3 regions of the Microcoleus sp. N9_A1 genome follow, and region 2 is predicted to be linked to each of the others. Evidence: riboswitches for the same ligand, from Rfam matches in the RefSeq annotation. Region 2 holds a riboswitch; each other region holds the start of a gene.
The links. A riboswitch is a leader RNA that binds a small molecule or an ion and turns the genes downstream of it on or off. The one in region 2 is predicted to bind cobalamin.
Positions count from the first base shown of each region.

Region 1 (10,629 bases), on a different contig from region 2:
CGCAGCAAGCTTACTATGCAGAATACGGTCAATTTAGCGATTCCATTGCAAAATTGGGTTTGGGAATTAAAGAACAGACCGAGAACTATAATTACACGATCGTCTCATCAATGGGTCCGGTTCAAACTAGGCACAATCACCGCGAAGCAGCACAATTTGAAAGCGCGATCGCGAGCGTCAAACCTACTAATAGGAACCCCGGGAAATCCTACACGGGCGCAGTATTTGCTTACAAAGAAAAGGGTAGCAATGTAATAAAAACTATTAGTGCTTTATGCGAGAGCGATCGGGAGAACGCAAGTTATGCAGAAACTTGGAGTCCGCCAACTTTTGACGGCAAAGAAATTCACTGCCAGCCCGGAACAACGTTGTTACAGCGTTAACTGCCAGCCCGAACGTTAAGGTAAAACCTTGAAACTCTTTTGCGTCACTTTTTGACCGTCTAAGTAAAATTGAAACTGCCAATTGCCAGGTTTGTCATCTTGTTTAAAATTGTACCAGCACCAAGTATTTAATCGATCGCCCGTCGTTTTTAAATAAGATTGACTCTGGGCTGCGAATAGTCCTTGAGGGTTGACAACCTTACAATAACTTCTATATTCTCCTTCTGGCAACTTAGTACCACTGACAGCAAAATAGACTTTTTTGTTTTGCTTCAAAGACCAAAAATCTCTAGTTTTTGTCGATTCTAGTTCGTCAGTTAACATCTCTTGAGTGTGAGGATTTAACTTTACTGCGTTGATTACTGGTTTGATATCGACTGCTGTTTGAGGTTCGGGAAATTTCCAGAGCAAAGGAATAAAAATAGCAGCAATTGCTGTTAATAATCCGACTGATATGAGTGCGAGTTTTGACTTGTTACGCTGCTGAACTACCTCTAGGGGAATCAAAGCATTTAAGGCCGCATCTGCGGAAGGATAGCGGTGTTTGAAATTAGGTTCTACCATTTTTTGCAGCCAGTCAAGAAACTCGGGAGTTAGCTGCAGCAAGCGATGTTTAAAATTAATCCGCCCGGTATCGTCCATCAAACTGCCAACTTCGGTAGAATTGATGCCGATTAGCAAGCAAATTAGCGTCGCGCCGAGACTGTATAAATCCGATGCAACAGTTAGCTGCCGATTGAACATTTGTTCTGGCGGCATAAAGCCCAAAGTGCCTTTAACAACGCTGCTGGCGGCCACTTCTCCCCCGCCGATTCTAGCAAATCCGAAATCGACAAGGCTGACATTCATCCGGTCATTTACTAAAATATTTTCGGGTTTTAAATCTCTGTGGATGACTGGCGGAACCCGATTTTGCAGGTATTTGAGTATTTCTAAAACAGAGATAGCAATTTGCTTGATTTGTTCGGGCTTCCAGCGGTTAGAATTTGCCAAGGAAGGGGCATTTTTGTATTCTTGCACCATGCAGAAACCCGATGCAGTGGGGAAGGAATCTAAATAGCGGGGAATGCTAGGATAGTCGAGTTCTCGCAAAATCCGAATTTCTTGTTCGCACGCTTGATATTGAGCCCAATTAGCGCCTGTTTGGGCAAATTGAAATTGTTTGACGGCGACGGAACGTTTGGTATTAATTTCGGTAGCGAGATAAGTAACTCTACCGCCAGCGCGATTGTGTCCGAGTTCGCGGGTTATTTGATAGCCGTAGTTGGAAAAGTCAGGAAAAGCATTCATAGGTAAATAGTTGATAGTTGATTTAGGAATCCTAAATGAGTAAAAAGATATAGGGGTAGTGCCCCCGTGCCTACCCCGGCCTTATGGGGCAACCACGGGGGGTTTGCCCCTACAATAATTACACAAATGATTTAGGAGTGCTATAGTTAGTGGTCGAGAGTTGTGATAGTTAATAGCGAGGTTTTTAAGAGTTGGATTTAAAGCGAACTCTCGAAAAAATCCGCCAACAACAGGCAGGAATGCAGACTCTTAATGTTTGGTAAGGTTTTTAGTAAGGACTTCAGTCATTGAGGTTGAAAGTCCTTGCTGCGAACAAGTTTTTACGGTTTAATTAAATTTGGTCGGGATTTGCGATAGTTGGCAAGTATTCTTTTTGGTTTAAAAACGATCGAGTCAATTAACGGAATTCCAGTGACGGCTAGAGATGTCATTATCGTTCCTCCTACAACTAATATTTCTCTGGGTTCAACCCATTCTAAGTGAGATTTTAAGTTTAAATAGTTTAGAAATGCTACTGACAAAGTCATACAAAATCCGGCAGTGAGAAAAGCTCTTTTGGTAGCATCTACTTCAAGAACTTGTCTGGCTATCTGCTCGTCAATCTGCTTGTTAAATACCGAATTGACTATCTTGTAAATCAGGGATGCCAGCGCTAGAATCAAGAAGACTCTAACGGTAGAAGCATACAAGGAAAATGATAAAAGCAGCATAATAACTGCTGCTATCGTAATATTTTCGATTGTAACATTCGTAATCCTTCCTCCTAGTATTAAGGCTCCAAGTAAAGTTACTGCTAGCGAAACCAGCACTGACCCAGCATACACAAAACTTATTAATTGATTATCGATCGTCCCCTTCCCGATATCTAAAAGAATACTGGTTAATATGCTGCTAATAAAATTAAAAAAAATCAATCCTATTAACCCTCCACATAAAGCTAGAAACCAATTAAAATCATATTTGTTTGATTGGGCTGTAATGGCGAGTTCGGCGACTAAAAATCCCAATAAGCCACTCGTAAAACAGATGGGAAGCATGATAGTAGTAGTCCCAGAATACAAAGAGATGTCAACCACCGGATAGACGAAACTATAATCAATCCAGTCAAATATGAAAAATGTTAACAGCAAACAGCACATAAAAGTTGCTAATATTAAACAGAACATAAAAATCAGCCTGAATACTGACAAAAAATTAGTTTTTTGCGGTACGGGCAGCGGGGCTGTTGTAGCTTGCAATTCTATTGTATGAGTTTCGGGTTCAGAATTAGCGCGCAAGATGATTTGGCGGTTGTAAGTTTGACTTGCCAGCAATTTGCTCGTATCGACTGCGATTGTACACTGGATATAATTGCTTTCAAATGCCTGCGGTTCAAAGGAGATCCAAGAGTGGTCGTAGGGCGTGTGGGGCGGATCGTTCGGATGTGGCGCGACTTCCCACCTGCCACAAAGCATTGTATCGGGAATTGGGTTGCTAATGGCAATAGTTTGTGTTAAGGTTTCTCCATATTCAGTAGCTGTGAATTGAAGGCGATCGCGCTCAATTCTCACTTTCGGCAAGCTGCTGACATCCAAAGATTCTAGCGCAGTTAAAGCATCCGCAGCCGATGGAAATCTGTCTTGCAATCTCGGCGCTACCATCCTCTCCAACCAATTCATCCAACCCTGCTGCAATGGCGGTACTAAATGCCGGAAATGAATGCCATAATTGGCATCAACTAAATTACCGACATCCGCGGATTTCGTACCAGTTAACAAGCAAATCAGCGTTATCCCCAAGCCGTAAAGGTCGGAGGCTTTTGTTAATTTTCGGTTGAACATTTGTTCCGGCGGCATGAATCCCATCGTGCCTTTGACGACGCTGCTGGCGGCGATATTTCCACCTCCTAGCCGAGCAAAACCGAAGTCTACTAAATAAACATTTAGTTCGTCATCTATTAACAAGTTTTCTGGCTTAATGTCGCGGTGAATTATCGGCGGTTTCTGAGATTGCAGGTTAACTAAAATCTCTAAAGTTGCGATCGCAATTTGCTTGATATCCGGCGGGGAAAAAGTCCGCGCGACAGCAGATTCGGCATTTTTGTATTCCTGCACCATGCAGAAACCGCTGTCAGTTTGAAAAGAATCGAGATAGCGGGGAATGCCCGGAAAATCCAGATTTTGCAAAACTTTAATTTCTTGTTCGTAAGCTTCGTATTCTGCCCAGCTAGCACCTAATTGGGCAAATTGAAATTGCTTAATTACAACGGATTTTTTTGTGTTAATTTTTGTGCCAAGATAGGTGACGCGGCCGCCCAAACTGTTGTATCCGAGTTCGCGACTTATTTGATAGCCATGTTTGGAAAAGTCTGGAAAAGCGTTCATAGGTAATTACTATGGTTGGTAGTAAGGACTAAAGTCCTGAAGCCGTTATCTTATAAGGACTAAAGTCCTTACTACGAACGAAACGATCGCTCTTACAAACATAACTTTTTTGAAAAAAGGCGGCAAGTGCGGTATGATGTGACTTCGCGATCGGTTCTAGCGAGGAGCAGCCGCTAGAGGAAACGGGGAAAGTTCGGTGCAAGTCCGGCGCTGTCCCGCAACTGTAATGAAACCGTTGTGGTTTCTCAAGTCAGAATGCCCGCCGATATCTAACTCACTTTTGAACGCATCTGCGAGGTACGGATGATGGATGGAATTAACACGGCTGTACGCACAAAGCACAGTCTGTTTGTTTGCACTGCTTGCGCTAGTGTTTGGAAAAACGGCAAGCGCGAAGGTAAAAGCGGCGGTCAACAATTTATGGAAGACTTATCGAAACTCGCTAAAGATTGGGAGTTTTCTGATAAGTTTGAGATTCAAGAGGTTGAGTGCATGAGTGCTTGCAGTCACTCTTGTGCGGTGTCTTTTGCTGCTGTTGGAAAGTACACTTATCTGTTTGGCGATTTACCAGCAAATGAGTCGGAAAGCGTCGCGGCGGTACTCGAATGCGCGGGTCAATACTATGCCAAACCGGACGGTTTGTTGCCGTGGTCTGAGCGTCCTCCAGCTCTGAAAAAAGGTGTTTTAGCAAAGATTCCACCGCTGGCAAATTAGAGCCTTTCTCGTTACCATGCTCTGCCCATTGGTGACTACTTAACGTCAAACCGATCGTCTCTCTTGTTTTTATCGAAATCTAGATCCCCCCTAACCAAGGGCGGGCACGGGGGCACCGCCCCTACTAAGGGGGGGACAAGAAATATTCTCAAAGTCCCCCTTCTTAAGGGGGATTTAGGGGGATCTAGACTTCGCTTAAAAGCGACTTTTATTGTAGATTTCAGTCTTAAGTTGTCACCTACGATCTCGGTCTGGTAACACATATGCAGAGGCTCTGCCTCGTATTAAAAGCGCTCCTTTATTCCAGCGAGGCAGAGCCTCTAGATTAGCATTCCCAGGCAGAGCCTGGGAACGAGATGTCCCATCACCAAATAAGCACAAAATTATCAATGCACAAAATTCCTGTTACTGTCATCACTGGTTTTCTTGGTAGCGGCAAAACTACCTTAATTCGCCACTTATTGCAAAATAATCAAGGTCGCCGCATTGCTGTTCTGGTTAACGAATTTGGCGAAATCGGAATTGACGGAGAACTGCTGCGCGATTGCCAAGTTTGCGACGAAGAAGAAAATGTCAGCAGCAATATTGTAGAACTAACAAATGGTTGTCTTTGCTGCACTGTTCAAGAGGAATTCTTGCCGACTATGCAGAAATTGTTGAAGCGCAGAGAACAAATTGATTGTATTTTAATTGAGACTTCTGGCCTCGCACTTCCTAAACCTTTAATTCAAGCTTTTCGCTGGCCGGAAATTCGCACCGGTGCTACAGTAGACGGTGTTGTTGCTGTTGTCGATTGCGAAGCTATTGCTAGCGGTAGTTTTGTCGGTGATATCGATGCTTTGATGGCACAGCGACAAGCTGATGATAGTTTAGATCACGAAACTCCGATCGAGGAATTGTTTGAAGACCAGTTAGCCTGTGCCGATATGGTACTTTTAACGAAGGTCGATCGCGTAAACGAAGAAACTCAACAGAAAGTTCAAACCTGGTTGCAGCAAGAGTTGCGTCCGAGTGTGAAAATTGTGCCTTGCAAGGGTGGCGAAATTAACCCTGATGTGCTAATGGGATTTAATGCGGCGGTTGAGGATGATTTGGAGTCTCGTCCGAGTCACCACGACACGGAAGAGGAACATGAACACGATGATGATATTAACTCGACTTTCTTTATTGCCGATCGCGAGTTTGAACCTGAAGCTTTGGTGAAAAAACTGCAATCCTTGATGCAGCAGGAGGAAATCTATCGGATTAAAGGGTTTGTGGCGGTTCCCAAGAAACCGATGAGGATGGTGTTGCAAGGTGTCGGGGAGCGCATAGAATATTTTTACGATCGCCCTTGGCAACCTTCGGAACTCCGCCAAACCAAGCTGGTGATTATTGGTAGAGAGTTGGAGCGCGATCGAATTGCAGCTATAATTAACAACTAATTGTCATCTGAGAGGGGCGGGTTTATCGATATTTTGAATTGCAGCAAATATTATTGGTAAAACTCGCCCCTACAAGCTCTGACGAACAATTTATTAACATTATTTAATATTGTGGTCACTCCCAGCAGGTCTGGTGTAAAATAGCGATAATGGTTATCATTGTACAATAAACGAGGTCAAGTATGGTGACTGCTGGGGCGATCGAATCAGTTCCTGTTACCGTTCTCACAGGCTATCTGGGTGCAGGCAAAACTACGCTACTGAATCACATTTTAACACAGGAACACGGCAAAAAAGTTGCAGTGATCGTCAACGAATTCGGCGAAGTAGGCATCGACAACCAACTAATTATCGATGCCGACGAAGAAATTTTTGAGATGAACAATGGCTGCATTTGCTGTACAGTCCGAGGCGACTTAATTCGGATTATCAACAACTTGATGAAGCGGCGCGACAAATTCGACCACATAGTCATCGAAACCACAGGTTTAGCAGACCCCGCACCCGTAATTCAGACATTCTTTGTAGACGAAGATATGCGGGACAAATTGCTGCTAGATGCAGTTGTCACCGTAGTCGATGCCAAGCACATCTGGCAGCACTGGGACTCAGACGAAGCTCAAGAACAAATTGCTTTTGCTGATGTAGTTTTGCTCAACAAAACAGATTTAGTGAGTGACGAAGAATTGGCAGAATTAGAAAAGCGAATTCGCGCCATGAATGCAATGGCAAAAATTCACCGAACCCGCAATGCTGAATTACAAATGGATGCTTTGTTGGGCGTTAAAGCATTTGATTTGAACCGCGCATTAGACATCGAACCCGACTTTTTGGGCGAGCACACTCACGAACACGACGAAACAGTTACCTCCGTAGCAATAGTAGAATCCGGCGCTATTGACCGCAACAAATTCAGCGATTGGATGGAGGAATTGTTGCGGACTCAAGGGCCAAATATCTTTCGGACAAAAGGAATTTTGAATGTCGCCGGAGACAACCAGCGATTTGTTTTCCAAGGAGTACACATGGTGTTCGATGGCCGGCCGGATAGGCCTTGGAAAGCCACCGAAACTCCGAAAAATGAACTCGTATTCATCGGCCGTAACTTAAACGAAAATCAATTGCGAGAGGATTTCCGTCGGTGTCTAGTTTAAAAAGTAGCGAACAAACCCTGGAATTTCACGCCAAAGCAATGCTGTCTGACTACGTAACTGCTGTTACTTGGTCGCCGGATGGTACAAGTTTAGCAGTCTGTTCTGCTGCGGGGGAAGTGATGCTGGCGGAAGTAGGGGAAGTTAATGAATTGTCCTTGCAAACACTACAAAGTGCCACGGGTAAGTCAGCCGATTGTTTGTCTTTTTCCCGCGACAGTCAATTCCTAGCTGCTGGCGGACAAGATGGAAAAGTGCGAATTTGGCGCGTTAATTCTGGGGAATTAATTGCTGATTTGGATAACCAGCGTGTCTGGGTTGATAAGTTAGCTTGGAGTCCCAACTGCAACCAGTTAGCTTTCAGTATTGGCCGCTACGTTCAAGTCTGGAATGCTGAGGATAATGTTGTTGAAGTAACGCTGAATTTCGAGTCATCATCTATCCTCGATTTAGCATGGCATCCGATGGTTCAATATCTGGCAGTTAGCGGCTATCAAGGCGTCAAAGTTTGGCATGGCGAAGACTGGGACGAAGACCCGGAAATTTTATCAGTACCCTCTGCAACCGGTGCAATTGCTTGGTCGCCACAAGGAGAATATTTAGCTTGTGGCAATATGGACAATACTCTCATTGTTAATGAATGGGGAAATTTTGAACCGTGGGTAATGCAGGGTTTTCCGGGGAAAGTTCGGGAGTTAGCTTGGTCGGATAAAACTAATTCTTTGGGTGCACCTTTGTTAGCTGCTTCGAGCTCTCAAGGCATTTCCGTCTGGGAAAGAGACGCTGATGAAAGTGTCGGTTGGGATTCTTGGGCGTTAGAGGTGCATGAAAATGTGGTAAATGCGATCGCCTTTCAACCTAACACATTTTTATTAGCTTCCGCCGCTGCTGACGGTCAAGTTTGTTTGTGGGAGGAAGCAGCACAATTGCTGCAAATTCTAGAAGGTGCAGAGGGCGGTTTTTCCTGTCTCGCATGGCATCCCGATGGTCAATTTCTGGCGGCCTGCGGCTGTGGTGGCGAATTGCTGGTTTGGTCGAAATCTATGCGAGGCAAGGGGTTCGGGCGGCGCTAAGTTCCATGACGGCCGATCGCACCGGTGCTGCAAAGATGTAGACAATTGAAAACTTGCACTTTACTGAAGGCTAGATTAATATAACATTTTAGTGGCTGCATTATCCTTAAGGGCGATCGACAATTATGACCCAACAGCAATTTCTCGAACAAATCAACACGATTCTTGACCAAAACCACCTGCTGAAACACCCGTTCTACCAAATGTGGAACGAAGGTAAACTCGACCTCGCAATACTGCAAGAGTACGCCAAAGAATACTATCTGCAAGTCCACAACTTCCCCACCTATGTCAGCGCTACGCACGCCGCCTGTGACGACATCAAAATTCGTCAAATGCTCCTCGAAAACCTGATAGAAGAAGAGAGAGGCGCTGCTAATCACCCTGAACTGTGGCTGCGCTTTGCCGAAGGTTTGGGTTTAGACAGAAATGCAGTTATCGATCACGAACACTTAGAAAAAACCAGCGAATCCGTTCGCATTCTCAAAGACTTAGCGCGCAGCGAATCACCCGTCAAAGGTTTAGCAGCCCTTTACGCTTACGAAGCGCAAATCCCCGAAGTTTCTACAACCAAAATCGCTGGTTTGAAGGAATTTTACGGCATCGATTCCGAAGCTGCTTTGTCTTTCTTTAAAGTCCACGAAAAAGCCGACGAGTTCCACTCGGAAGCTACCCGCGAAGCGCTGTTAGAGCTTTGCCAAACTGAAGAAGCAAAACAGGAAGCGCTGTTAGCCACCGAGAAAGCAACTTTGGCTATCAACTTACTGCTTGATGGGGTTTATGAAACCTATTGTCAAGCTAAGTGCATCTAGTTAAGTTAAGGGCAGGTTTTGTACATAAATTATCTGTGAATACAAAAGTTTATTAGCTAAACCTGCCCCTACCAATGAACGAATAATTTGTAGGGGCGGGTTTAGCCAAGGATTTTGACACTCGCCAACAATCTCGGTACAAAACCCGCCCTCCCTCACAGCCCCTACCAATGATTAATTGTGCGTATAGTTAGGTAGAAAAAACGCATAATTTGTAGGGCGGGTTTAGCCAAGGATTTTGACACTCGCCAACAATCTCAGAACAAAACCCGCCCTCCCTCACCAACAATCTCGGTACTCACTCTCCTTTCTTTCTAGTCAAAATTCCTTGACTGGGACTGAACAGCAAAGCTACTAAAAATAATCCAAAAACAACCAACACAATTGCCGCACCCGACGGCATATTCCAATAATAGCTGAGATACATCCCCGTCACACTAGCTGTAATTCCAATAATTGCTGCCCATCCCATCATTAAATGCAGCTCTTTTACCAACAAATATGCCGTAATTCCCGGCCCGATTAACAGCGAAATTACTAACAGCGCCCCCACAGTTTGCAAACTCGCAACAATCGTCAGCGTAATCGCCGAAATCATCCCCAAATAAATCCAGTTTACAGGCAAACCGCAGGCTTGCGCGCCCAACGGGTCAAAAGTATAGAATAGCAGTTCTTTGTAAAAGAGTTTAACCGCGACCAAAATAATCACAGTTATGACAAAAGTCTGCTGCACATCAGTCGGTGCAACTGACAAGATATTGCCGAATAAAAACCCATCTAAGTCTAATTTTGTAGTCCGCAAAAGGCTAATCAGCGTGACGCTAATTGCTAAAAATGTAGACAAAATTAATGCCATAATTGCATCAATTTTAAGGCGCGATTGCGATTGAATCCACGCCATAATTACCGCGCTGATAATTCCTGATATAAAGGCGCCGAGCGAAATATTGAAACCTAAAGAAAAAGCCACCGGCAATCCTGCTAATACTGAATGGGCTATCATGTCAACCATCATTCCCATTTGCTGTACAATTAAGTAGGAGCCAACCACGGCGCAGAGAATTCCTAGCAAAATGCCGACGGCGATCGCATTTCGCATGAACTCGAATTGTAGTGGCTCAATTAGTAGGTTTAACATTTATAGAAGAAGGAAGTTCGGCAATGAGCAATGTACGGGATTTAACGGATGTTCGGCAACGGATTTAGCTGTTGTGTCGCCATTGAAAAATTATCAAGGGAAATCGACAATTTCGTAGCGACGCACCCTACGGTGAGAATAATCCCATTTTGCTTAGGCTGAAACTAAACTTAAATCGTATCCATAGGCTTTTTGAATATTGGCGGCGGTGAGAACTTCTCGGCTGGAACCAACGGCAATTAAATGCTTATTTAACAACAATAAATTGTCGTATTTTTTTA
Region 1 is NZ_JAUBRI010000004.1:40,215-50,843, forward strand. Features, by position in the region: gene QUA58_RS02670 (type IV pilin-like G/H family protein) at 1-383, shown strand, start outside; gene QUA58_RS02675 (protein kinase domain-containing protein) at 399-1,673, opposite strand; gene QUA58_RS02680 (serine/threonine-protein kinase) at 1,994-4,036, opposite strand; cobalamin riboswitch at 4,171-4,317, shown strand; gene QUA58_RS02685 (DUF1636 domain-containing protein) at 4,340-4,750, shown strand; gene cobW (cobalamin biosynthesis protein CobW) at 5,140-6,174, shown strand; gene QUA58_RS02695 (GTP-binding protein) at 6,357-7,328, shown strand; gene QUA58_RS02700 (WD40 repeat domain-containing protein) at 7,316-8,398, shown strand; gene QUA58_RS02705 (CADD family putative folate metabolism protein) at 8,524-9,210, shown strand; gene QUA58_RS02710 (metal ABC transporter permease) at 9,509-10,348, opposite strand; gene QUA58_RS02715 (metal ABC transporter ATP-binding protein) at 10,502-10,629, opposite strand, start outside.
Region 1: another riboswitch for cobalamin. It lies ahead of QUA58_RS02685 (DUF1636 domain-containing protein); the one in region 2 lies ahead of QUA58_RS01100 (methyltransferase domain-containing protein).

Region 2 (10,629 bases):
ATTGCGCTGAAGGTGGGGATTGATATCCTTGACTGGAGTTTCCTGAAGCGATCGCACAAGGTATCTGTTAAGGGCTCCCTGATCATGTACGGGGTGATGTTTTTGACAGTGTTTGTGGATCTGATTGTGGCCGTGGGTGTTGGCGTGTTTATTGCTAATATTCTAACGATCGAACGGTTGAGCAATTTGCAATCTGCCGGAGTGAAGCTGATTTCCGATACGGATGATGATGATGCGATCCTCAGCGATGAGGACAAGCAACTGTTAGATCGGGGTAGGGGGCGCGTGTTGCTGTTCTGTTTGAGCGGCCCGATGATTTTTGGGTTGTCGAAGGCGATCGCCCGCGAACATAATGCTATGAAGGATGCGGATGCTTTGGTGATGGATTTGACTGAGGTGCCGATGCTGGGGGTGACGGCTTCGCTGGCGATCGAAAATGCGATTCGCGATGCTTGCGATAAGGGCTTGCAGGTTTACATTGTCGGTGCCAGCACCAAAATTCAGCAGCGCTTGCAGAAGTTGGGATTGTTGGATCTGATCTCGCCCGAACGGATGTTGACCGATCGCACCACAGCCTTGCAACAAGCCGTCGCTGTAGCTGACAGCAAACGTCCCCTCTCGGAAGTGCCAGTGTAACGGGACTTACGCAGGGGCAGTCAGAAACCGGTTTTTTTACCAAAATAGTGCATCCTAGCCCTTAATATCGGTAAAAAACCCGGTTTCTTTGGTATTGATGCGTGCAGGACTAGACTTGAGTTGCATAAATATTCCATCGATCTGTTAACCGCAGATTTCCAGCGTAAGCTGTTAGTCATTTAAATTTCTTGCCTGAACCCCTTACAGTATGGGGTATAGACCACAAATAATGCAGTTTAAATGTGGAACAGCTTACAAACACCGATAGACGCAGATAATTTAATCTTGTCTGCGATTGAGTGCAACTCAAGTCTAATAATCAAGTTTCCTATTTCCACTAAAGTTATAAACATTGCCCGATCGCAGTTTTTCCTAAATATCGTGTCTATATTATCTGAAATTCCGACTGTGTGGTTGCAAATTTCCCTCGTGGGTATCTGGCTGGGTTTGATTTTACTGGTAGCTGAAGGGTTAAATCGCTTTACTTCTGTCGATCCTGAAGTATCGCGGAAGGTGGTGCACATGGGTACTGGAAATGTGATTTTGCTAGCATGGTGGCTCGAAATACCCGGTTGGGTGGGGATTTCGGCGGGAATTTTAGCAGGTGCGATCGCCCTAATTTCCTACCAACTGCCGATTTTGCCCAGTCTTAACAGTATCAACCGCAAGAGTTTCGGGACTTTTTTCTATGCTGTGAGTATTAGCGTTCTCGTCGCTTGGTTTTGGCCGCTACAACATCAGGAATACGCAGCTTTGGGCATTTTAGTGATGGCTTGGGGCGACGGATTGGCCGCTGTCATCGGCAAAAAATACGGCAAATATATTTATCGAGTTTGGGGAATCCAGAAGAGTTGGGAAGGTTCTGCAACTATGTATTTGGTGAGTTTTGCTGTTAGCAGTTTGATTTTGCTCTTCGTTCAAGGCAATGTTTGGCAAACTTGGGCGGTGTCAGCAATTGTGGCTTTGGTTGCTGCTACTTTGGAGTCGGTTTCTAAACTGGGAATTGACAATCTGACTGTGCCGATCGGCAGTGCTGCGATCGGCTTTTTCCTCAATCAATTTTGGGTAATTGGTAATGTCTAATCTGAACTTACCCCCACGGGCGGCGTTGCTGGATACAGGTATGAATTCAAGATTTCGCAATTGCTATAAACCCTCGGAGGGTGAATTTTGTAACTTCAAGCGAAAAGGGAATTCATACCGTGAATCAGCAACGCCAATTATCAATTGTCTAAGTCCCGTTAAAGCAGCCGACGTGCTTGTAAAATTTGTTGTTGCAATTCCTCGAAATTAGGCGTTTTTGAGCGATCATCTGTTTGAAACATCGCCTTGATTTGGTCGATTAGCTCGATCGCCAGCGGTACACCAAGTTGCAATTGTTCCAAGACATCCCGCTGAGCAAAAACGGCTTCGGGAGTGCCTTCTAGAATCAGTTTTCCGCGATCCATCACAAACACCCAATCAGCCCAGCGGTAGATGAAATCGAGGTCGTGACTTGCTAAAAGTATGGTGGTTCCGGCCGCGTGAATTTGTTGCAGCAAACCGATCAGTTGTCGGGTGTGGCGCGGATCGAGATAGGCGGTAGGTTCATCTAACAGTAGCAGTTTGGGCTTGAGAACCATGATATCTGCGATCGAAACGCGCTTTTTTTGTCCTAAACTGAGGTTATGGATTGGTTCGCGGGCGAGTTCGCTTAAGTTGAATTGGTCGATCGCCTGTTGCACCTTTTGACCAATTTCTGATTCGGGCAATCCTAAGTTGTACAATCCGTAGGAGATATCTTCTTCTACCGTCGAAGCAACTAATTGATGTTCGGGATTTTGAAAGACGAGTCCGATTTGTTGGCGCAGTTGCGTGAGATATTTGCGATCGTAGCGGAATGGTTCACCTTCCCAGCGAATAATTCCCTGTTGCGGTTGGTACAAACCATTTGCTAGCAGGAAAAAGGTGGTTTTACCGCAGCCGTTTTGACCAATCAGCCCGCAGCGCTTCCCGGCGGGGACTTTGAGGCTTAAGTCCTGAATTGCTACTCGCGAACCGCAGGGATAGGAGTAGAAAGTGCGAGCGAATTCGAGAATTGATTGAGACATATATTAGTAATTGATAATTAGTAATTGATAATTGGTAATTGGTAATTGGTATTTGGTATTTGGTAATTGGTATTTGTGGGGTGGGCTTCTAGCCCGCCCAAAATCAAATTTAAATGCCGCAACAGCTTAGCTTAATATGTCATTGCGAACTCTTAGTGAAGCAATCGCCGAGACTATGCGATTGCTTTCCCGAAGCGCGATGACAATTACAGCATTTAATAAAAAGTTCGATCGGACTTAATTATTAGCCACGTCCATCTTTTTCTGTCAACTGCCAAAGTTTAATTTCATAACAAAGATGTTGCTCAAAAAGTTGACTCGCCTCCAATCCTTCAACCACCAATTTTTTAAACCAGCGACGAAATATCCAACGCAGGAATTTATGAATTGGCGGAACTGCGATCGAAATTAAATCCGCAACATAAATCATTGTGTTCAGTCCATACCTGCGGAAAGTATCGACATATAGGTCAATTGTTGGTAAAATATGAGTGGAAATATCCTCAGTTTTTACTAAATTAAACCCGGCTTGCATTAATGCAGTTTCCAGCTCTTTGACAACATGACAATTAGAAAACATTCCTTCTGTATAATTAGGATTAGATCGCATCATATCCGCAAGCAGTACGTAGCCTCCAAGATTGAGTACAGTCGCCGCACCTTTAGCTATATCGACAGCAGACATATATTGGCTACTTTCGCTAAACAGAACCAAATCGTAGGAGTGGGTGGCTTGGAAGTCTTCAAATTTAGTGAGGTGGAAAACTGCCCGATCGCCTGTACACTTAAGAAAACGCTGTTGTTGGAACGGATCGGGTGCGAGCCCTTCCACTGCAAAACCTCGATCAAGCAAATAAGCCGCATTTCCACCAATCCCGCATCCTACATCCAGCAAAGTCTTGACTTCTTTGGGGATAAAATCTAACAATTTATCTGTGTAAGCTTGCTGAGCAAAACGCAGCCGCGCGATGGTGAGTTCGTCAGCAGGCACAGGCAGAGTCTTCCAATAGCCGTAATGAAGATACGGCGAATCTGTCAACCCCAAATAGTAATTCAGCGCTGCATTTTGGTAGCGAGTTACTTTGGAAATAGAAATTGATGTTTGCTTCGACATGAGGAGAATTGGGTAAATTTGAGGATTTCCGGGAGGGTTGAAATTCTTCCCAGCGCTTGCATATATGTTAATAACACGCGATCTGCATAAATTTCCAACTTTTGCCACAAAATCCAAAATTCCCTTGTCATTCGCGCTCGACAAACCGACAACAACAGTAGATTAATTGTAAAAATACTAAACTAACCATCATCTATACCTCGCAGATGAAAACAACAGGTAAACAAATCGGCGGGCATCCTGACTCAGAGATTTAACTATCCTAGTATTATCTCATTACAGTTGCGGGACAGCGCCGGATTTTCACCGAACTTTCCCCCTTGCGTCTGATGGCTGTTCTCCATCAGAGCCGATCGATCTGCCGAGATATTAGCACTATTTTAGATATTTCACAAAATACTGATTCTGTTGGGCGATCGCCCATTTACCCCATTTTTCATAATTCTTTCATTTTTACGGGTTCTGTGATAAATTTAAAAAATGAAAAGATTATGAAAATCAGCGATCGTCGATCGTACCGTCTGCTGCAAACTCTAGCGAATTTCACTTGGAATTTTTGAAGATATGCGGAAAAACCGTCAAATTACCCTAAATCCCCCTCTCCCCCTCCCGGACTCTCCCCCTAGGAAAAAACATCATCTCCTAGGATTCGGGCTGCTACTGGCAGTTTGTCTCAGCGGGTGCAACACTCAGACGACCCAGCCTCAAACCAACCAAAATCCAGCTTCAGGCACAACCGCCACCGATTTGACCCGAAAAGATAAAAAAGTCATTCTCACCACCTTCACGGTGCTGGCAGACATGGCGCAGAACGTCGCCGGTGACAAGGCAACTGTTGAATCCATTACCAAGCCAGGGGCGGAAATTCACGGCTATGAAGTCACTCCCAGCGACTTAACACGAGGGCAAAAAGCCGATTTAATTTTAGATAATGGGTTGAACTTAGAACGCTGGGCAACTCGATTTTATAACAGTTTTCCCAAGGTTCCCCACATTACTTTGAGCGAGGGAGTCCAACCCGTTAATATTTCTGAAGATGCCTATCAAGGTCAACCAAATCCCCATGCTTGGATGTCGCCCAAAAATGCTTTAATTTATGTTGATAATATTCGCAAGGCTTTAGGAAATATCGATCCGGCTAATGCTGCAGCATACAACGCAAATGCGGCAAAATACAGTGAACAAATTCGGGCGATCGACGAAAAACTCAAACAAGCTATTTCAGCCATTCCCCCGGAAAAACGCTACATAGTAAGTTGTGAAGGCGCTTTTTCTTACCTTGCCAACGATTACGGTTTGAAAGAAGTTTATATTTGGCCTGTCAACGCCGAACAACAATCCACACCGAGACAAGTCGAACGGGTGATTAATACAGTCAAAGCAAACCAAATACCTGCTGTATTCTGCGAGAGCACCATCAGCAACGAAGGACAGCTTCAGGTAGCCAAGGAAACAGGCGCCAAATTTGCCGGGGTGTTTTATGTCGATTCCCTCTCTCCAGCGGAAGGCCCAGCATCAACCTATCTTAAGTTACTTGAATACAATGTCAATACTTTGATAAAAGGGTTACAGGGAAAATAAAGGAGAACAGTGAGCCCAAAAACCCGGTTTCTCCAAAAATCTTGGCTTTAGCAACGAGGTATCTCGCAAGAAACTGGGTTTTTACCCCCCTGCGTAAGTTCTGTAGGTAATTGATAATAGGGAGAAAATTAGATGGATGGAATCAGTATCGATATTGAAAATGTCACTGTTGCCTATCACGGCAAAGTTGCCTTGCACAGCGCCTCTCTGCAACTCAAAGCAGGGACGATTTGCGGTTTGGCGGGGATGAATGGTGCGGGAAAATCCACGTTGTTTAAAGCCATCATGGGGTTTGTGAAGCCAAACACCGGACGAGTTTTAATTAATGGGTTGCCGATTCGTCAAGTGCAAAAACGCAATTTGGTTGCCTATGTGCCTCAGTCGGAAGAGGTAGATTGGAATTTTCCGGTGAATGTTCGCGATGTGGTGATGATGGGGCGCTATGGGTACATGAATCTGTTGCGGATTCCTGGATCGATCGACAAACAAGTGGTGCGAGAAAGCTTGGAAAGGGTGGAAATGTGGCAGATGGGCGATCGGCAAATCGGAGAGTTATCCGGCGGACAAAAGAAACGCACCTTTTTTGCGCGGGCTCTGGCGCAACAAGCAACGGTTTTGCTACTGGATGAACCCTTTGCCGGAGTCGATATCAAAACAGAGAAAATGATGATTGATTTGTTGATGGAACTGCGTCAAACAGGACATACAATTCTCGTTTCTACCCATGATTTAGAGTCTATTACTACCTTTTGCGACCAAGTAGTGTTAATTAATCGCAGCATTCTCGCCTATGGCAATACCTCTGATGTGTTTACAGAGGAAAATCTTTCGCGAACTTTTGGCGGTTCCGTTGGCGATTTTTCCTCTGCAAAAAGTCGGTCAACCTGAGATATTGTAGCAATGTCAACAAAGTGTTATGTGGTGGGTTTGCACGTTTAATGCCCGATCGCGAACCCGCCCCTATAGGATTATTGATTGTGGTGTCCGATCTCAGTTAACTCAAGTCGATTTGGAGAAAAAATAATGGATTTAATTCAGTGGTTTGCCGCACCGTTGCAGCATGAATTTATGCTAAAAGCGATTTTAATCAGCGCTTTAGTCGGGCTTGTTTGTTCGGCGCTTTCATGCTATATGACTTTGAAAGGATGGGCATTGATGGGTGACGCGGTTTCCCATGCGGTGATGCCGGGGGTTGTGATTGCTTATGTGCTGAATATTCCTTTGGCGGTGGGGGCGTTTGTGTTTGGTGTGGGCTCCGTAATTGCGATCGGCTTTATCAAAGCGAAAACTCGCATCAAAGAAGATACGGTAATCGGTTTAGTGTTTACTGGATTTTTTGCCTTTGGTTTAGTGTTAGTTTCTAAAGTCAGAAGTTCGATCGACTTGACGCATATCTTATTTGGCAATGTCTTAGGCATTTCCGATGCTGATATTGTTCAAACTGTAATTATTAGTGTCATCAGCTTAGTGACGCTGGCAGTTTTACGCAAAGATTTAATTTTATTTTGTTTTGATTCGACTCACGCGCGATCGATCGGTTTAAATATCACATTTCTCTATTACGTGCTGCTATCTTTGCTATCGCTCACCGCAGTGGCTGGACTTCAGACAGTAGGGATTATTTTAGTAGTAGCAATGTTGGTGACTCCGGGAGCAACCGCCTATTTATTGAGCGATAATTTTGACCACATGATGTTGATTGCGATGGCGACTGGGGTATTTTCTAGCGTGATGGGAACTTATATCAGCTATCACATAGATGGTGCGACGGGCGGATGTATTGTTGTTTTGCAAACGCTGCTGTTTGTGTTGGCGATGATTTTTGCTCCAAAACACGGCTTGTTGGTTAGAGCTAGGAATTCACGGGCGATCGATTAATAAGAGTGGGCGGTTAAAACCGCTCTTAGACAAGCCTAATCCGCCTAGATATTTAAGCCGGATTAGGTATAACATCAAAGTCAATATTTTCATACAAATCTGCCAGCACAACTTCCACAGAAATAGAAGTTAATGAAACTCGATCGCCCGCACAGCTATATTCCGAAAAAATCCACTTATTCGCTTCAGCTTTAGAATATTGCTGCACTTGTAGTCGATATTGGTCAATCAATAAATACTCCTGAAAACTCGGAATACTACGGTAGGCCGCAAACTTTTCATCGCGGTCATAAGCTTTGGTACTTTTAGAAAGCACTTCCGCAATCAGCACAGGATTGGTAATTGTATCCGTCCGTCCAGATTGCAACTCGATCGGGCGCGCTACTACCATCACATCAGGGTAAGTATAGTTGTTAAACTGCGGAACCCAAAGCCGCTGATCGGATGAAAAAATACTGTAAGGTTTACCCTTGAGACTTACCCTCAAAACAGAATTTAAGATGCTAGTAATTTCGTTGTGAATCGGTGTGCCACCCGCCATCAGAATTATCTCCCCATTGATAAATTCATGTCGCTCTTCAGAATTGATTTCCAATTCTAGATATTCCTCAGCCTGGTAGGTTTTCGTTTCAACTTGCGCGATCATACACAACGGTCTCCTTTAATCGACTGATTCCAGCTTATCATAAAAATTTGTCAGCAACAGGATTTCCGGCCTGTTTTACAAAAAATTAATTGAATTGTGGCAATTTTCACTATTCTTAGAAACAGGCTTTCCTGCCTGTTCCACAAAGAATGAACCCGATCGCACTTAACAAACTTATCGCAGCGGGACAAAGTTATAGCCAGTGCTTCCTCCTTGTTTAACTTGCACTAAAATCGGCTTCCCAGCCCGATCGCCCGTTGGCAAAAACTTCACTTTCTCGCTAGCTCCCGGTGTCGAGAAACTAGGACTTTTGAATGCTTCTTGTAACCCTTCCCGCGTATTACTTTGCTTCAATCCCGCGATGACAGCTTGAGTCGCATCAAAACTCGTTGCGGTGCGCCAATTTACTACTCCTCCCCACAACTGAGCAGCATTCTTGGGGAAAGTGCTACCGGGATTGGTTTCAGGATGCCAGGGAACAGGCAAAACAAGCCCGTCAACGCTCTTTTGCCCATCTTTTAACGTTTGAAACGTGTACATTGTCGTGCTGCCGTAGAGTGGCAATTTGCCTTGATTGGTGCGAGCCAGAGAAATCGCGCGATCGATGCGATCGATGTGGGGTGCTAACATCAATCCTTGTGCGCCTTTACTGACTGCATCGGCGATCGCACTTTCGGGAGTAAAAGAAGGGACTGAAAAATCGCAAACAGTCGGAACTAACTTGCCTCCAGCAGCAATTAGAGCAGCCACAAATTCATCTTTAAATGATATATTATCCGGTGCTTGGGAGTCATAACAAATAGCAATATTAGTTTTGCCTGTTTTGACTGCATATTCTGCTAAGGGAGCCGCCATAATACTAATATTCGGGACAGTCCGAAAAATGTAACTGCCAAATCCAGAGAGATTGTTCGCCAAGCTAGTCGGTGTCACCATTACCAGTTTTTCTTGCTGATATATCGGAGCTGCTTCAAGAGAGGCGTTGCTAGCATTGTGTCCAATTACTGCTAATATTGTTGGATCTTTTGTCAATGTGTTTGCAACTTCTTTAACAATTGCTGGATTGTTGTCATCGTTCACAATTTCTACTTGCAGTTTTGCGCCATTGATGCCACCGCTATTATTGACTTCCGATTGAGCTTGAGCGACACCTCGGAGGATTTCTTGAGCGACATTGGGGTTGCTACCAATGGGGACGCTGACAGCAATTTTTAACAAGGCAGGACTAATGCGAGCTGTGGCATTATTCAAATAAATAACTGTTTCTGGATCGTTGCGAGTTTGTTTTAGCGAAGCCTGAAATTTTTGAATCGCAGTTGAGAAATCTCCGCTCTTAAAAGCTTCAATACCTGCTTGTTTATCTGGTGTGGTTTGGGATGTCACCAATAGCTGATTCCCTAAACTGATGCGATTTGCTATCGCATCTGGACTCGCACCCGATGTAGGTGTAGAAGTAGATATATCTGAACTTTTGGATGCGAATAAACCGGGAAAAAACTTGAATGCGCCAAACCCAATTAAGACTAAAGCAATAATAAACAATCTGGGTGGGGAATTGTTTCTGTCATCTTGGAACATAGTTTTGATCCTTATATGATTTCTACTTAAAACTTGTTAGTTACAATCATTATTCAAGAGATTGCGGTTAAAGTCAATTCATTAAATTCATTAATTAAGTTCATAAAAGTCATATTTGTATGTTCTGGGCGAGCAGGATGCCCACCCCCACGTGAGTGTCATCAAAATTGGCTGTTTTGCTGAACAGTCAACTTTTAGAAGACAAATACTGGTCCCCAACTACAGATAGATTCTGGCTGGAGAGGGCAAGTTTTAGGCTCGATCGGATTTTCGTTGAGGTTGAGTTCAATTAGATTAGTCAAAGATTGCAAAGGTTTGATGTCGCTAATTTGATTGGAACTGAGGAATATCCAAGTCAGTTTACTCAAAGATTGTAAGGGCTTGATGTCTGTGACTTGATTATTATTGAGCAATAGCGAATTCAGGTTAGTCAAAGATTGCAATGGTTTGATGTCGCTGATTTTATTGTTGTTGAGTTCGAGTGAAGTCAGGTTAGTTAAAGATTGCAAGGGTTGGATGTCGGTAATTTGATTAGTACCGAGGTTGAGTTTAGTCAAGTTAGTCAAGGATTCCAAGGGTTTAATGTCGTTAATTTGATTGTATCTGAGATCGAGTTCGGTCAGTTTGGTCAAGGATTGCAAGGGTTTGATGTCGCTAATTTTATTGTTGGTGATGCTGAGTGAAGTCAGGTTAGTTAATGATCGCAAGGGTTTGATGTCGCTGATTTGATTGTTGAAGAGACCGAGCGAAGTCAGGTTAGTTAATGATTCTAGCGGTTTGATGTCAATAATTTGATTGTAGCCGAGACCGAGCGAAGTCAGGTTAGTTAAAGATTGCAACGGTGTAATGTCGCTGATTTCATTGCTGTCGAGGCCGAGTTCCGTGAGACTTGAAAGTATCTGATTAGCGGCATCGCACTCAGTAGTATCAGCTTCCTTTAACAGCACATCAATAGTATGTTGAACTTCTGGACTTAAAGAAGCTTTTTCGCGACACCAATCACCAAATGTTTTTCCACTATTTTCTGGTTGCTTTTCTGCGAGTGACGGGGAAGGTTCATTTGTAGATAATCTTAGGAGGGGAACTGCATTTCCGTTGAGCTTGAC
Region 2 is NZ_JAUBRI010000002.1:45,694-56,322, forward strand. Features, by position in the region: gene bicA (bicarbonate transporter BicA) at 1-636, shown strand, start outside; gene QUA58_RS01090 (diacylglycerol/polyprenol kinase family protein) at 1,018-1,719, shown strand; gene QUA58_RS01095 (ABC transporter ATP-binding protein) at 1,878-2,726, opposite strand; gene QUA58_RS01100 (methyltransferase domain-containing protein) at 2,971-3,840, opposite strand; cobalamin riboswitch at 4,054-4,209, opposite strand; gene QUA58_RS01105 (metal ABC transporter substrate-binding protein) at 4,405-5,421, shown strand; gene QUA58_RS01110 (metal ABC transporter ATP-binding protein) at 5,554-6,309, shown strand; gene QUA58_RS01115 (metal ABC transporter permease) at 6,445-7,299, shown strand; gene QUA58_RS01120 (Uma2 family endonuclease) at 7,352-7,945, opposite strand; gene QUA58_RS01125 (ABC transporter substrate-binding protein) at 8,120-9,523, opposite strand; gene QUA58_RS01130 (leucine-rich repeat domain-containing protein) at 9,718-10,629, opposite strand, start outside.

Region 3 (10,629 bases), on a different contig from region 2:
ACAGCAGATGGGTGAATGTATGAAAGGATAATGTAAAATGAATGCAATTGCTGTTCGATACCTGCAGCCCTTACAGTGCTGCGGGGTTCAGGATATCCTGTTTTTTGAGCCGTTGCTCACTTATCAGAATAACCAGCAATCAAAATAACCAGCGGGCGGCGAATTGTCATGAAAAATTTGAGCTTTGTTTAAAGTAGGTACAGCCTCCGCCAATTCTCTACCTACTTTTACCTCAAGCGCCCTGTCTGTTAATGGAAAGGAAAATTGATGGCTATCTTGCAAATGTTTTGCCTTAGCAACAATCTCATCTTTCTCCAAAATCTGGCTGTTGCTACCAATTAAAATGCTATTACTTTCCTGGCAAACACACACGCACACGTGAGAAAACACACTTTGAAAAGTCTTGATTTTATCGGCATAAAACTTATCTCTTTGCAGCATATTTACTAGCACAACTCCCTCGCTTGACAAGCGTTTTTCGCAGAGGTGATAAAATTCTTTGGTGGCTAGGCGGTGCGGAAAGTAGCCGTTGCCAAAAGCTACGTCGATCATGATGATATCGTACTGAGTATCTGATTTTTGCTGCTCTAAATACTCTCTGCCGTCTTGAATTGTTACAGTCAGCCGATCGTCAAACTGCACCCCGAAACACTGTGTAGCTGCTTGGATCGCGATCGGATCGACATCCGTACATTCTATAACAGTTTCCGGCAAATAGTGGTGCAAAACTAAGGGAATTCTGCCGCCGCCAAATCCAGCTATGTAGATTCTTTGAGGTTGGCTTTGCCACACTAAACCCAACATCATCGCCTGAGTATATTCAGACACTAGATGTAAAGGATTGTTTAAATCCAAAACAGATTGTAGTAAATCTGTTTGCTGATTTACTTTTTCTACTAAAGATAGCTTAATGTGCGATCGCTCTTTTGTGACTGCAACATAGTGAACACCAGACTCTTTGCAAAAAATAACTTTGTCTGGCTGTTGCTGCAGCCAAGCCAGCCGCTGTTGAATGGCAGCTAAATTCATAAGTTGCCAATTTTTGCGATCGTCAATCATTTAATACCAAATCCCACTTATTTTTTAGTCTGTACAGGCGGACGAGAGTTTGTGTAAATGCGATTTTAATCGCCGATATGTATAAATTAAGCAGACAGTATCCGTTTATATGCCACCAACTCCAAACCTGAAACCGAAAGTTCCACTTTTTCCCAGTCTTCCTTGTCACCTTCCAACTTTTCAAAGGCTGCTGAGGTGAGCAAAATCTCTCCGCGTTCCGCCAAATCCTCTCCCAGCTTTGATGCCAGATTAAATTCCGATCCGTACATATCCTCTCCTTCCAGCATCAAAACATCGCCACAGCCAATACCAATGCAGAGGTAAATATCCATTTCCGGGGGCAGTGTCGTGTTGACAGCCGCCGTGTGTTTCAAAGAGTCTATCGCAGCTTCCACCGCTGATTTTACATCTGGAAAAACTGCAAAAATATTGTCTGCTTCCTCCTTAACTACAGTGCCACCGTATTCGGAAATTAGCGGTTTGACAATTCCGTGCATCCGGTGAATCATTGCCAAAAAATGAATAATTCCGTAGCGGACTGTCGTGCGCGAAAATCCCGACATATCCATTACTAAAATGGCGTAATTTTTGCGAAAAGTGGCATTAATTTTTTCATCAATTTCAGCAATTCTTTCGGGATATTCGTTTCTTTCTTGCAGCAACTTTTCCAAGTTAGCGCGGTTATTTGTTTTCATTTTGGTTTAGTTTAATTAAATTCCCAATCGCGACACAGTTCTTGAGGGCGGCCAGCAGGATGCACTGCACAAGTGATGCCATCCCTGCCGTAATAATAATCGCACACTTTGCAGGGTTTAGTTTGCTCTAATTTTTTCATCAAAATTGCCCGAATTGTCTGGACTCGGTTGCGATACTTGTTGGCATTCGAGTGACTCGGTTCAATTGCCAACGCTTGCTCGAAAGCTGCTAAGCTGGAATCGTACAATTTAATAATTTGAGAACTGTATTTTGTCCAAGCATCGGCATGGCTTTGATACAGTTCGACTGTACTTAAATTTAAAATTCCGTATTCTGTCCAAGCGTCCGCTGAAGCTCGATCGAACTTAATATTGGCATTGAGCAAAACTTTTTTGATCGTTGCCAAAAGTTCCCTTGGCTGCCAAGGTTTGCTAACATAAGCCTCCGCGCGATCGCCCTGGAACCTCGCAAATAAAGCTAACTGCTGTCCCTTGCCTGTTAAAAATACCACGGGTATGTTCCGAGTTTCGGGATTAGCTTTAATTAAACGACAAACCCCGTAGCCGTCCAGACGGGGCATTATGACATCTAATAATACTAAATCAGGGCAATTTTTCTCAAGTTTAGCCAGCGCTTCCACACCGTCAGATGCCTGAATTACATTCAATCCGCTGCATCTCAACTGATGTGAAATGCACTCCCGCTGGCTGCGGGAATCTTCCACCACTAAAACTGTACTCATCACTACCCACCTGGTTTCTGAGGTAAACTTGTTCGCTGCTTCGAGTAACCCTTGCTGAAATCAGTTTACCCGCCTTGGATGAGTTTGTTATCACTGGCAAGCTAAACTTACTCAAATTGCAACAAATCTTAAACTGGGGAGGCAAAGTGATACTTATCAGAAAATGCTGGTTGCTAATACCCGGAAAAATATTCGATATTTGGGCGACAAATATTGAGCTTTTAAGCCTTAATAGCGGCAAAATGTACTGATTTCGGGCGAAAACCTTGTTGAATTGCAACAGATAATCCGCTACTGTATACGTTGAACTTCTGAAGGACGACAAATGAATCGATTGCTCCTCACTTTATTGGTAAGTCCGACGCTGTTTGGATCTGTGATGTCTTTGAGCGCGATCGCAAATCCCGCTCAAATTGGCGAAACACCAGGCAAATCGGCTGATTCGCCCAACTGCGTGCGATCGCCTCACACTCAGCGCCTGACTTGCGTGCGGCTTCCTGGCAAGTCTGCTGCTGCGGCTTCTAAGCCGAGAATTAGTTGGCAGCGCCCGGGCGAAGAACGGGTGGCGATGCTGGATTTTTCGGAAGAAGAAAGTGATGCGGCGGCGGTGCTGTTTGGCTGCGACTGCCAGGCGTGTATCAACAGGCTGCGACAGTTACGCGGTGTGCCGCCTCTGGATCTGACTTGAGGCCGATCGATCAAACAGCATTGGGAGTCAGTCTCAAAAACCTGGTTTCCGATCGCTGCGGGCTTTGGAATGCCTTTAGCTTTCTCACTTTTAAAGAAATTGTAGTCAATTTGTTGCAGGATTTCTAGAGATTTTTTATCTCTCAAAACCGGGTCTCTACTTTTTAGCTAGAACTTGTTTAAGTTGAGCAGTTGCTTGCTCAATTTTTTCTATACTACCTGGGTTGACCAATCCGTAGTAGTCAAAAACGTAAACTCGATTATTTTTTGTGGCTGTTAGTTTATTCCAAAATGAATCAGATTTAAATTGATCTAAAATTCCTTCTCCCCGATCGACTATAATGATTACTTCAGGATTAGCCTCTAAAACCTTTTCCGCTGAAAGCGTCACGTAGCCTCGCATAGGGCTATCTCCTTGCAATTGGGCTGCGACATTTTTCACGTTAAACTTACCCAGCAAATCTCCAGCCCAACTGCTTTGATTCGGCGATAAAATCGGTTGTCTGCTTACCAAAACTAAAGTGGCGGGGCTTTGATTCGGAATGTCTGTTAAAAATGTTTGGTAGCGTTTTAACAGAGGTTCGGGATTCGTATTGAGGGATTTAGCTAAGGTTGTTGTTAACTCTTCTAGGGATTTCCAGCTATCAACTTTAGTGAGTAAAGTTTTAATTCCAAGCTGCTGCAATTTTTGCATTGTTTGGTCATGAAATCCCGACGCACCTACTACCAAATCCGGTTTCAATGCGATGATTTTTTCTAAATTAGGAGGGGTGCGTTCGGCAGTGACTGCGGTAATCCCTGTAAATTTGGGGTTGCTGCTGACTAATGCGCTGCCGGGAATTCCTACAAGTTTGGTTGGGTCGAGTTGATGGATAATATCGGCAGTTAAAGGTGTTAAAGCTACAACTTTTTGTGCTGATTCCCTGTTAGTTGTTTGTGGTTGATTAACTGGCGGCGAAACAGTAGGAGTTGATGGCTGAATTTGGGGTGAAGTGGCGGCGGAGCAAGCGGTAAATGCTAAACTCAGCAACAGGATAGCGGTACGAGAAAACAAAGTTTTGTACATAGTTTAGGCGGGAGTTACAGCAAGTGTAGGCCAGGTTGAGACAGAATTGACGGGAAGTTCGATCGCACGAAATGATTGTTGACTGTTGACTGTTGACTGTTGACTGTTGACTGTTTGGATATTTGAACAATACCGATGCAACCGGAAACGATCGGATGGGAAGTTCGATCGCACTTTAGCGCTTAATGATTTAAATATCAATAGTTTACGGTAGATTTTGTATAAAAAACCGCCTTTCTTGCCTGCACTCGGATTTTTTAAGTATCTCTTAAGTTTTATTCTACCCTTTAGAACCACTACTAGGCAATAGTTTAAAGCCTGTGGCACTCAGTATAGAATAGCGGATTGGGGCAATAAGTTAATAGAAATAATTCTGAATAAGTTTGGAACTTAGTGCGAGGAAAAGGTTATACTTATCATAAAAGTATTAAGTGTGAAGAGTGGGAGCGATCGCACAAATCTGCAAGCCTACAGAAGTTTCTAAAATGATAGCTTCTACGCCAAAAATTTTAGCTAAATTATTAGGAGTTAAAACTTCTGCGGGAGTTCCTACACAAAAAAGTTCCCCTTTATTTAACATGGCAATCCGCGAACTGTACCTAGCCGCTAAATTAATTTCATGCAGCACCGTAATAATCGTCAATTTTTGTTCTAGATTTAGTTGGTTAAGCAGCTCTAACAATTGCAACTGATAGCAAATATCTAAATAAGTAGTAGGCTCATCTAATAGCAAAACTTGCGGATTTTGAGCCAAAGCTAAGGCGAGGAACGCGCGCTGGCGTTCGCCTCCTGAGAGTTGTTCGACAGGGCGATCGCGAAATTCCTCAATCCCAGTTTGAGCGATCGCAACTTCCACCTTTTCCGCATCTTCCTTGCTCAATTCCCACTGCCACCAACCCTGATGAGGAGAACGCCCCAAACTAACTAATTGCCTTACCGTCAAACCTTCCGGTACTGTTTGCTGCTGCGGCAAAATCGCTAATTTTTGAGCGACAACAGCCGCAGGTTGAGTATGAATAGCCTTGCCATCAAGCAACACACTTCCTTGCTGCGGAGTTAGGATGCGGCTAACTAACTTCAAGAAAGTAGACTTACCAGAACCGTTGGCACCGATGAGACTCAACCACTCACCAGGTTGCAAAGATAAAGTGATGTTGTGGGCGATCGCAACTTCGCCGTAACCCCCAGTTAAATTTTGAATTTGTAAAGACATTATATTTTATTATTGGTTATTGGTAATCGGTAATCGGTAATCGGTAATTAATTTTGCGTCTTCCTTCTTCCCTCTTCCTTCTTCCTTCTTCCTTCTTCCCTCTTCCTTCTTCCCTCTTCCTTCTTCCTTCTTCCTTCTTTCCTACTGACTAGAACGCCGATAAAGCAGCCAGACAAACAGCGGAGAACCCAACAAAGCCGTAACCGTACCCACAGGCAATTCTACCGCACCCAAACGAGCCAAAAAATCCGCAAAAGTCAACACCCAAGCACCGCCGATCGCACTCAGCGGCAACACAAACCGATAATCATTACCAACCAACAAACGCACCCCGTGAGGCACAACCAATCCCACAAAACCAATTAATCCGCCGATGCTGACAGCACTCGCAGCTAGCAAAGTAGCAACACCCCCAATCAACAAGCGCGATCGTACCAGCGAAACCCCCAAACCAACAGCTAAATCGTCGCCCAAAGCCAGCAAATTTATCGATCGCCCCAAAAAACATCCTAACAGCAAAGCAGCCAAAATATAAGGTGCAGCAACCTGCAAATCTGACCAACCGCGACCGTTCAAACTGCCGATCAACCAATTCAAAGCAGCTTGCAAGCGGCTGTCTTCAGCTAACAGCAGCAGTGTAGTTTGTATTGCCCCAAACAGAGAACTCACAGCCACACCAGCTAAAACTAAACGTTCAACAGAAATCCCCGTTTTAGTTTTTCCCAAAAAGTAGACCAGCATCGAAGTTAAAATAGCACCTATCCAAGCCGCCAAAGGCACCCAAGTTTGAAATATTCCCAAAGTCAGCATGGTAATCGCAACCAACCCTGCACCAGCCGAAATTCCTAATACAAAAGGATCGGCTAAACCGTTGCGGAGCAAACCTTGCAGCAAAGCCCCCGACATTCCCAAAGCCCCACCAACTGTCAGCGCTGCCCCAACTCTGGGCAAACGCAATTCCCAGAAAATAGTCTGATTGACAGCATCGCCTCGGTGCAGAAATGCTTGCCACAATTGATCGGTACTCATCGGTACCGCACCAAAAGAAAGCGAAAGAGCGATGGTTAACAGCAAACCCAATCCTAAGAATATAACTGCCTGAAAAACTCGATATTTTAGCCAGATTTTTTGCAAATTCACTAGATTACACCACTTGAATTTAAAAAATAAAGTGCGATATGTCCTCCGTTTAGATTTGCGGAACGATCGAACTCGTTAACTACAATAACCCATTTACCAGAAGGCGGCGACCGTGGGAGCAGATGAACAGCCGACGATCGAAAAACTCTACATATCGCGCTATTTGTCTGAGGGGTTGCAAATTTTCAGAAATGTGGTATTGTCAGAAGTAATCGGTTCTGGTGGAGATCACCCACTAGAGGAAACGGGGAAAGTCCGGTGCGAACCCGGCGCTGTCCCGCAACTGTGATGAAGCGTACAATCGTTTCTTAGTCAGGATGCCCGCCGATTGTATCGTTTCATTTAACCCATCTGCGAGGTACGGATGTATTCAGCATTTTGTTTTCAATTCGATTCTCTTTCAGAGACGCTGCGCGATCGGCGATTATACTCCTTAACCCGTGAGAAACCTGTGGTGGAATTGGTTTCTAGGGCGAGATAGCAAGTTTGAAAAACTAACATGAACAGCATTATCTAGTTTCAGATGCAAGGAATCTTGCTGGGCCTTTGCCTGCTGTAATTTCTAACAGCTTTTTTATAGCTTTGTTGGAAATTCAGATGCTTTTGCCTTTGATGCGCCTTGCAATCTAATGGCATTGCTGTCGGAAATTCGGCATCGGATACCTCTTGGTTTCCGACAGAGTTTCTATTGACTGATGAATCAATTGACAACCCCAAATTAGGAGCAATTATGTCAATTTTAACGGCAACTCTTGGATATCCCCGCATTGGTAAAAACCGTGAAGTCAAGAAAGCTTTGGAAGGTTTTTGGAGTGGCAAATTAGAGGCAAATACTTTACTGTCTACTGTTCAAACTGTAGAAATAGAAAACTGGAAAACACAGCTACAGACAGGCATCGATCGCATCGGTGTAGGCGATACTACACTCTACGATCACGTGCTTGACTGGACAATTCGTTTAGGTCTAATTCCCAAACGCTTTCAGGGGTTATCAGGACTCGATCGATACTTTGCAATGGCACGGGGCAAAGAAGGAATTCCGGCCCTAGAGATGACCAAATGGTTTGATAGCAACTATCACTACCTCGTGCCTGAAATTCCAACCCAACTGCAACCAGCAGATTTCAGCGATTTTCTGGAGACGGTGCAGCGGGCAAAAGCGACGTTAGGGGAGCGGGCAGTGCCGATCGTTCTTGGCCCCTGTACGCTACTGCGGTTGAGTCGGTTAGATGGCGCAATGGAAGATTCTCTAGCGCAATTGCTGCCGCGCTACATCGAACTCTTGACGCAATTAAAAGCCCTTGGGGTTGCCGAAGTGCAGATACATGAACCTGCCTTAGTTCTGGGAGATGCAAACAACTTCAAAGCACACTATCAAACTGCTTATCAAGCCTTTGCTAAAGTCGATTTACCGCTGCATCTTGTCACTTACTTTGATGACTTGGGTGAAGCTTATTCTTGGGTGATGGCATTGCCTGTTACCGCGATTAGTTTAGACTTCACTCGCGGACGCAATTTAGATTTACTCAAGCAATATGGATTTCCCCCAGATAAGCATCTGGGCGTTGGCATTGTGGATGCCCGCAACATCTGGCAAATCCGTCCAGAACAATTGCTGCCAGTGCTGCAAGACATTCAAAGAATTACGCCTAATATCGTCATTCAGCCGTCGGCATCATTGCAGTTTGTTCCCTACGATGCCAAACGGGAAACAAAGTTGCCAGAACCTCTCCGCAATGTGTTGAGTTTTGCAGAACAAAAACTGCAAGCGGTGAAGTTTTTGGCACGCAGTTTAACAGGAGAAGAAACTGAGAGCGATCGCGCCAAGATTACCGATGCCTGGACAAAATTCGAGCAATTTAGTCCAGCCAATCCTGCCGTGCAGTCACGCATGAAAAGCATTACGACAAATGACTTTCTACGGGAATTATCCTACGGTTTGCGGCTGTCAAAACAGATTTCTCTGCCCATTTTTCCCACCACAACGATCGGCTCATTTCCTCAAACATCAGAAGTGCGACAACTGCGAGTACGGTATAAAAAGGGTGAATTGAGTCAGCCAGAGTATGAAGCAGCTATTGATGCTGAGATTGCCAACAGCATTAAACTCCAAGAAGAAATTGGGCTGGATGTGCTAGTGCATGGCGAATTTGAACGCACCGATATGGTGGAATACTTTGGACAACAGTTAGATGGATTTGCCTTCACGCAAAATGGCTGGGTGCAAAGCTATGGCAGTCGGTACGTGCGTCCGCCGATTATTTACGGTGATGTCGTTCGTACTGCCCCAATGACTGTACGCGAGTTTAAAGTAGCGCAATCATTGACGCAAAAACCAGTTAAAGGAATGCTAACAGCTCCCGTAACAATTTTAAATTGGTCATATCCGCGCACCGATATTTCACGACAGGAACAAGCGTTTCAAATTGCGCTGGCATTGCGCGATGAAGTGGCAGATTTAGAAGCAGCAGGAGCGAGGGTAATTCAAGTAGATGAACCCGCATTACGCGAAGGTTTACCTCTGAAGCTAGAGCGCTGGAGTGAATACCTGTCTTGGGCAGTAGATGCGTTTCGTTTGGCAACCGCAGTCGCTCATCCCCAGACTCAAATTCACACGCATATGTGCTACTGCGAATTCGGCGACATTATCAAAGACATTGAACGGTTAGATGCCGATGTGATTTCGATTGAAAATAGTCGCAGCAACAACCAAACGCTGCATGAAATCATCGCTGCAGGCTACACCTATCAAGTGGGTAACGGCGTGTATGACATCCACAGTCCAGTAGTGCCAACAACAGAACAGATTTTGCAGCAGTTGCGAACTGGAATTGCCAATTTACTTGTGCAGCAAATTTGGGTAAATCCCGATTGCGGCCTGAAAACACGGCGTTGGGAAGAAGTAATTCCGGCTTTAAAAAATATGGTGGAAGCTGCCAAAACGCTGCGGGAGGAAGTAAATGCGACCGGAAAATAGCATCTGGCAGGGAAACTTTGGCTACTGGCAACATGGCTTCATTCACACAAATCTGCTGATGATTGGTTATACAGGATGGAAGGGATTTCAGTCTTTTGGACGGGGAGTTGTGGTTTGTGATGTGGATACTAAAGTTATTCATTCTACAATTACAAATCTTGAACCTGTTCCGTTCGCAATCCAGTTTATCCCCTCGAATTTGATGGGATTTTACTTGCGATCGCTATCCCTTGACTCAGAGGCTATTTCATCTATTCAAGCAACAGTTGCCACCTACAATCCCGAGCAAGATATTCTGCTGGTGCTGAAAGTTAATCGTCAAATCGAGGTCAATTTATTAAGAAAAATGGCGATCGCACCTGCTGATTGTTACGAACAAGTCTGTAGACGCTGGGACGAATTCTCACCAAGCCCGAGTTCCTAAAACTTACCCTATTCTCCCAATGCCTAAACCAAATCTCTGTTATCAAATCCAGCTTTGGCAGTTGTTAGAAAAAGATGGACAGTGAAATGAACGGTTGCGATTGGCAGCAAGACTTTATTGCTACTAATTTATTGGCGTTGGGTTACAACGCCTGGATAGGTTACTTAGGAGGTGAACGCGGAGCAGTAATTTGCAGTCTTAATTCTCCACTTTTAGGAGTAGCAGGTGAAACATTTAACTCCTATTTTGTTCCGCGTTCCCGTCTCGCCCCATTCCTAAATGCGTGGCTGGCTGCTCCTGATACGGTGATCCTTCAGCATCATCACATGAATGCTCATATCCTTCAAGAAGTGGATAATTATAATCCGTTTAAGGATATTATTCTCCTGTTGGAATGCGCCAATCAAGCTATCTTTTTGAATCTGAGAAATCTTCCGATTTCACCTCCAGATTGTTACCAAACTGTGTGCAAGCACTGGGAAGATTTTCAACTAGAAACGGATGCTGTTGTGAAGCGTACTGATATTTCGCGGTAAATCTTTTTGAAACTGCGATCGACGCTCTGAATATAAATCTTCCGTCAACCCTTCCCATTCAAGTTAAACATGATGAATACTCACTTTCA
Region 3 is NZ_JAUBRI010000004.1:161,894-172,522, forward strand. Features, by position in the region: gene ccmS (beta-carboxysome assembly chaperone CcmS) at 1-31, shown strand, start outside; gene QUA58_RS03245 (fused MFS/spermidine synthase) at 124-1,059, opposite strand; gene QUA58_RS03250 (adenylate/guanylate cyclase domain-containing protein) at 1,146-1,754, opposite strand; gene QUA58_RS03255 (response regulator) at 1,766-2,497, opposite strand; gene QUA58_RS03260 (hypothetical protein) at 2,823-3,185, shown strand; gene QUA58_RS03265 (ABC transporter substrate-binding protein) at 3,342-4,250, opposite strand; gene QUA58_RS03270 (ABC transporter ATP-binding protein) at 4,678-5,463, opposite strand; gene QUA58_RS03275 (iron ABC transporter permease) at 5,605-6,603, opposite strand; cobalamin riboswitch at 6,800-6,946, shown strand; gene metE (5-methyltetrahydropteroyltriglutamate--homocysteine S-methyltransferase) at 7,334-9,580, shown strand; gene QUA58_RS03285 (hypothetical protein) at 9,564-10,004, shown strand; gene QUA58_RS03290 (hypothetical protein) at 10,079-10,540, shown strand.
Region 3: another riboswitch for cobalamin. It lies ahead of metE (5-methyltetrahydropteroyltriglutamate--homocysteine S-methyltransferase); the one in region 2 lies ahead of QUA58_RS01100 (methyltransferase domain-containing protein).